DNA from 3 places in the Bacillus sp. FSL H8-0534 genome. Region 3 is predicted to be linked to each of the others. Evidence: riboswitches for the same ligand, from Rfam matches in the RefSeq annotation. Region 3 holds a riboswitch; each other region holds the start of a gene.
What was found. Region 3 has a riboswitch for thiamine pyrophosphate ahead of thiT (energy-coupled thiamine transporter ThiT). Riboswitches for the same ligand answer to the same signal wherever they lie in the genome.

Region 1 (2,253 bases), 1.2 Mb from region 3:
TCCTACTCCTAAATAATCCGCCCCATTTGCAATGGCAAAGCGTGCTTCTTCTATCGTATGGGCAGATACCCCAACAATTTTATCTCCCATTTTTTCACGAACGAATGTAATTCCTTCATCATCTTGTCCAACATGAATACCATCTGCATCTAATTCAATTGCTAAGTCTACATCATCATTCACAATAAATGGAACATTATATTCTTTACAAAGTGCTTGTAACTGCTTTGCAAAATGGACTCGTTCTTTTCCAGTTAAAGCTCCTTCACCCTTTTCACGAAATTGAAAAAGGGTCACTCCACCATCTAGCGCTTCTTTCATTACTCGTAATGGATCCTTTTGGCAATTGTTACTACCCATAATAAAATACACTTGCAATAATTTGGACATTTGCTGTTGATTAATGCGCGCCATTTCCCTCATCCTTTCTTACTGCACTTCTTGGATATTTCCATATTGTTCAATATCATCCACAGTAATGTTTGCTAGCTGATTCAAAAATTCGATTTGGAAACTGCCCGGTCCTAGCTCCACGGTTTTTGCAGCAGCGATTTCTGCTGCTACCCCATAAAACGTTAATGCAGCAACTGCTGCTTTCACATAATCTTTTTCAACCGCTGCAAATGCTCCCATTACAGAAGTTAACAAACATCCCGTCCCTGTAACTTTCGTTAAGATTGGATGGCCGTTACGAATGATAAAAGTTCGCTCACCATTTGTTACAACATCTTCTTTTCCGGTAATAACCGCGACTGTATCTAGTTCATCTGCTGCTTGTTTCGCAATTCCTACAACATCTCCATTTCCAGCACCAACATCAACACCTTTAATTTCCCATTTTTCATTGATAACATTAGCAATTTCCGCTGCATTCCCGCGAATCATTGCTAATTTCACTTCACTTGGAATATGTCTTGCTACTTCAGTTCGGTAAGAAGTAGCTCCAGCACCAACTGGATCAAATAATATTGGTACATGATGTGTATTCGCAGACTTTCCAGCAATTAGCATTGCTTCTACTTCTTCAGGGCGAAGCGTACCCATATTTAAAACAAGTGCTCCTGCAATGCTAGCCATTTCAGCCACTTCTTCTTTTGCATACGCCATAACTGGTGATGCTCCTACTGCAAGTAAACCATTGGCCGTAAAATTTGTCACAACAACATTTGTAATATTATGCACAAGTGGATTAGACTCTCTTACTACTTCCACTACTTTTGCAATTTCTTTTATATTCATTCTTTTCATCTCCTAATTTAGTAATGGGAGATACACAAAAAGACACTTCGCGTATGCAAAGTGCCTGAATATGTGCTTTTACACTCTCCCTACGCTGGCATTATCCAACAGGTTCAAATGGTCAACGACAGATTAGCCGTACTCTCAGTTTGCTTCCGCAAACTCCCATGTGTTTTCTTATTCATCTAATTCAGAGTCTACTCTTATTCTCTTAAAATAACAAGTTACAAGTTTTTGTCATCTTAATATGTAAGTACAAATTGAAAAAACGATAAAAACCCTTTTTTTAGGTGGGAGAGACCATCCGGCCATGCATAGAAGCGGTCAGGTCCTCTTTTAGCCCCATGCCAAGTTCAAACAAAATGAGAGCGGGTCACTTTTTGTTCTTCGGAGCAGCGACTTATATATTGAAAAATCAAAATGGATTTATATATATAAAATAGTGATAGGACATTAAAATCCCTACCACTATCTTTCATATTATTTTAAGCCTTTAGATACTTCTTTCACCATTTCTGATACAGACTCAAGTCCGCCACCAGATAGGTACCAGTAGTTTGCATCTAAATAGATTACATTGTTATTTTTCGCAGCATTTGTTTTGTTAACAAGTTCATTTTCAACTACTTGTTTCGCAGAAGATTTACCACCAGTAACAACACCGCTATCGATTACGAATAAGTAATCAGGGTTCTTTTCGAGAATATATTCAAATGACACGTTATTACCATGAGTAGATGCTTGAATCTCTTTATCCGCAGGAATTACTCCAAACACATCGTGGATAATACCAAAACGAGATTCCGGACCATACGCACTTACTTTACCGTCATTTGCTTTAATAACTAAACCTTTTTTGTCACTTTTCGTAGCTTTTTCATTTAATGCTTTTACATCCTTTTCAACTGCTGCAATTTCTTTTTTCGCTTTATCTTCTTTTCCAAAGATTTTTGCTAACATTTCTGTGTTGTCTTTAAATGATTTCATATAATCTTTAGTATCTTGTTCTACATA
Region 2 (2,253 bases), 400 kb from region 3:
ATCATCGCTGCACCAATCGCCGATGTAATATGATCATACCCCGGTGCAATATCCGTTGTTAAAGGTCCAAGTGTATAAAATGGTGCGCCTTGGCAAATATCAAGTTCTTTATCCATATTTTCTTTAATTAAATGCATTGGTACATGCCCTGGTCCTTCAATCATAACTTGAACATCATGCTTCCAAGCAATTTTTGTTAACTCACCAAGCGTTTCAAGCTCAGAGAATTGCGCTTCATCATTCGCATCTGCAATCGAACCTGGACGTAATCCATCTCCAAGAGAGAAGGAAACATCATATTGTTTCATAATTTCACAAATTTCTTCAAAGTGAGTGTATAAGAAGTTTTCTTTATGATGGAATAAACACCACTGCGCCATAATAGAACCACCGCGCGAAACAATTCCTGTCGTACGTTTTGCTGTAATTGGAATGTAACGAAGTAGTACACCTGCATGAATTGTAAAGTAATCCACACCTTGCTCCGCTTGTTCAATTAACGTGTCACGGTATACTTCCCAAGTTAAATCTTCAGCAATACCATTTACTTTTTCTAGCGCTTGATAAATCGGCACTGTTCCAACTGGTACAGGAGCATTACGAATAATCCATTCACGAGTCGTATGAATATTTTTCCCTGTTGATAGGTCCATAATTGTATCTGCACCCCAGCGCGTTGCCCATGTCATCTTCTCTACTTCTTCCGCGATAGAAGAAGAAACTGCAGAGTTACCGATATTCGCATTTACTTTCACGTGGAAATTGCGTCCGATAATCATCGGTTCTGCTTCTGGGTGGTTAATGTTTGCTGGTAAAATCGCACGTCCTTCTGCGATTTCTTTACGAACAAACTCAGGCTCTACACCTTCACGAATCGCAACATATTCCATCTCAGATGTAATGATACCGTTACGTGCATAGTGCATTTGCGTTACATTTGCGCCCTTTTTTGCACGAAGTGGTTTACGATCCATCTGCGGGAACACAGGTGTATGCTGAGAAGCAGCCTTCACGCCATCATCTTCCGGTTTAATTTCACGTCCTTCATACTCTTCTACATCTCCACGGTCAACACTCCAAGCACGGCGAGGTGTTGGAATTCCTTTTTCCAGCTCTACTTTGTACTCAGGGTCTGTGTACGGACCACTTGTATCATACACGCGAATCGGCGGATTTGGTACACCGTTTGTATCACTTTGCTCAATCTCACGCATTGGTACTTTCATACCTTCACGCGGGCCATCCACATAGACTTTCTGACTTCCTGGTAAACTCGACTTCAATTCAATTTGCTCAGCTGAAACAGATTGCTTCATAATTTGTGTTTCCTCCCCTTTATCATTTCAGGCAAATCGAACTTGCTCAGAATCTCGGGCCACCTTCTGGGCAATTCGATTCCCGCTTCAGCAGCTAGAATGATCGGTGGCTTCGCCTCTTCAGCTGAAGCTCCATCCCCTCCCATTCTGACCGAGCCGCTTTCGCTTTACTTGTGAAAAGGACAAGAACTAGTGACCAGCGCATGCCAAAATAAAAAGAGCCAGGTCCATAGTAAAACAAGGACCTGGCTCATAAAGACATAGTTATGTAAAGCCGTTAACTTCCCTACGCTGGTACGAGCCAGATCAGGTCCAGAGGGTTAAGAAGTTCTCGCACTTCTCTCTCAGCCCACGCTTCTCTTGGGCACCCCTAGTTTATCACTGATTTAATTTTCAATACTTTCCCATCATACACGATAATCAGAAAAATGCAAAGGCATGAAGTACAATTTTTACATGTCGTTTTTTATCTGCTAGTCGATACTCCCTATTGAACCACTGATTATTAACCCGACCAATCGGGCTTTTACAGGCAGTTCATCTCCCACCTAACTTCTTTGTTTCCACTGAATTTTGAGGTGGGGGTCAAAACTTACCCATGTTCAGCTAAAATCAGAACACCTAAAAAGTTAGTCATATTATTTATTCACATATGTAAAGTAAAGTTTAGATCAGGAGTGAAATTATAATGGGTTGTTTGGGATCTATCTTCCGATTTACGTTTTTCGCAATATGTATCATTTTTGTCCTCTGGTTTGGAGGCTCGTCAATTATAGCCTTCTTTTCTGCTCTGTTTTGGGGAAGTTGGATGCATTTTTGGACATTATTTTCTATCTGGATTACTGCAAATTACGGAATCGGTTGGCTGTTTGAAGTTCACTGGAAAGATGAGGACGCAGGCGAAGAATTCTTTGCAATTTTTATTCTTTTCATCAGC
Region 3 (2,253 bases):
AGAAAGGCCTTTTGGTTTTTATCCCGTATTAACGGGCAGTAAGACCCCCACCTTCACTTCGTTTAGAGGAGGGGATCTTCTCGGTTAAAATGATAAAAAATAAGACTGCCATTTAGGCACTCTTATTTTTAAAATTTATATTATGCGCACCAATACTTTTAAATAAGCGTGGTGAAGTTGAAAACAGGAGTAGTAGTAATACTGTGCATAATGCAAATGAACCGAGCATTGTACTACCATTCACGATCAATGAATAAAGAACAGCTGACTGTCCTGGTGGTGCGTACTTCCCAAAGAAGATAACACCAGCAATAAAGTGACAGAAATAACGGGCAAAGCTACCAACAAATGTAGCAAGGATAATATAAAAAAGCGCCTTTTTCCCTTGCCCGCTTTTTGATGAAGGTTTATCTTTGCGGCTACCAATGTCGGATTGTACGTTAGATGTATGTTGGTTGTTCGCAAGTGCCTTTTGAATTGGACGATAGAATAAACCAGCAAAACCGATAAAAGCAAATGCAACGAAGTACTCAATAAACGCTTGAACTGGCGTTAAAATGTAAACATCGCCGACTACAATTTGTAGTAGACCCCAAATGAGTCCTCCTAAGAAAGCAGTTTTAAAGCCCCAGCGGTAAGCGATAATAAAAATAGGAATCATTGCAAATGAAACAGAACCGCCTGTTGGAAGTTTAATTGATAGTGGTAAAATGTCGATGATCAAGGCGAAGGCTGCAAGGATTGCAGATTCAATCATCGCTTGTAAATTGGTGTTACGCATGTTGTTAATCCCCCTAAATCCAAGTTGCACAAAAAAGAATACTTATCATAGGGAGATATGAAATACGTAAGTAGAAAAAGAATGAGGTATTTCAAGTTCAACGTTTGCACAATTCCTACGTTAGCATTAACTAACAGGTTCTAAGGGTCGGAACGAAGTGTTCCCTCTCAGCAGCAAAGCTCCCCCTGTGATAACGAGATTCTTTATTTGTTAGGTTTATTGTAATTGAAATGGATGAGAATGGCAAATGAATATATAAATACAAATTGAAACGGCATAAAAACCTTCTTTCTAGGTGGAAGAGAGGATTCGGCCATGGATAGAAGCGGTCAGACCCTCTTCCTGCTCCACGCCAAGTGAAAGCAAAAGGAGAAAACGAGTGGAGATCTCCTTTTGTTTTCATAGCAGCGACTTATATGCCAGCAAATCAACATGGATATATATAATTCTCCCGAAATGTTAATAAATAGGAAGAAAAAATATATAGTACTTGATTCATAGAATGTGATATAATTTTCTTGAAAATAATTATCATTCTCTTTCGAGGGGGAAGATTATGAGCTTAGTTGATATTAAAATAGGTGAAAAAGTATTAGTTAAAAATTTACAAACGTTAGATAAATTATTAAAGCGGAGATTAGCTGCTTTTGGTCTTTCAGAAGGAAGTGAACTTCGTATGAAACAAAAAGCGATGTTTAAAGGGCCGTGTACATTAGAGTGCCGTGGACAATTAATTAGTATTCGTCATTGTGACGCGAAAATGATAAAGGTGGAATTAGCGTGAATAAGGTTGCATTGCTAGGGAACCCGAATACAGGGAAAACATCATTATTTAATGCGCTGACGGGTTCGTATGAATATGTAGGAAACTGGAGCGGAGTAACAGTAGAAAAGAAGGTTGGTAAGTTAAAGGGGAAGCAAGGGACATTAATTGATTTACCAGGTATATATGATTTAAATCCTGTTTCTCGTGATGAAGGTGTCGTTACAAAGTTTCTACTAACAGAAGAATTTCATCATATGCTAAATATTGTTGACTCTTCTCAATTTGAGCGCAATATGCATTTAACATTGCAACTACTAGAGTTTGGTAAACCAGTTTCTATCGGTTTAAATATGATTGATGTTGCGAAGCAACGCGGAATTGTTATTAATGCGAACAGATTGTCAGAAGTATTAGGAGTAACGGTCGTTCCTGTTGTTGCGAGAAGTGGTAAAGGTTGTGAAGAATTACTGGCTACTCTTCATGAGAACGAGAAGAAAGAGAAAAAGTCTTTCATTCTTTCTTATGGTAAAGAAGTAGATGCAGGTATTGAAGAAATCATGGATCTTTTAACTCAAGCAAATTATGAGCATCCTAGATGGCTTACACTTCAATTTTTAAGTAATAACGAAGTAGTAGAACAAGAAGTTAAAAGATTGCCTGTTTATGAAAAGCTTGTAGCAATTCGTTCTAAATTAGAAGCGAAACT

Region 1: linked by a shared signal. The riboswitch ahead of thiM (hydroxyethylthiazole kinase) and the one ahead of thiT (energy-coupled thiamine transporter ThiT) in region 3 are both predicted to bind thiamine pyrophosphate.
Region 2: linked by a shared signal. The riboswitch ahead of thiC (phosphomethylpyrimidine synthase ThiC) and the one ahead of thiT (energy-coupled thiamine transporter ThiT) in region 3 are both predicted to bind thiamine pyrophosphate.

What each region holds. Positions count from the first base shown of each region.
Region 1 is NZ_JBBOUC010000001.1:2,698,154-2,700,406, forward strand. It holds gene thiE (thiamine phosphate synthase) at 1-423, opposite strand, end outside; gene thiM (hydroxyethylthiazole kinase) at 430-1,248, opposite strand; TPP riboswitch at 1,309-1,418, opposite strand; gene MHH71_RS13850 (siderophore ABC transporter substrate-binding protein) at 1,720-2,253, opposite strand, start outside.
Region 2 is NZ_JBBOUC010000001.1:3,445,212-3,447,464, reverse strand. It holds gene thiC (phosphomethylpyrimidine synthase ThiC) at 1-1,316, opposite strand, end outside; TPP riboswitch at 1,583-1,698, opposite strand; gene MHH71_RS17560 (hypothetical protein) at 2,125-2,253, shown strand, end outside.
Region 3 is NZ_JBBOUC010000001.1:3,848,568-3,850,820, forward strand. It holds gene thiT (energy-coupled thiamine transporter ThiT) at 113-781, opposite strand; TPP riboswitch at 876-977, opposite strand; gene MHH71_RS19500 (FeoA family protein) at 1,338-1,565, shown strand; gene feoB (ferrous iron transport protein B) at 1,562-2,253, shown strand, end outside.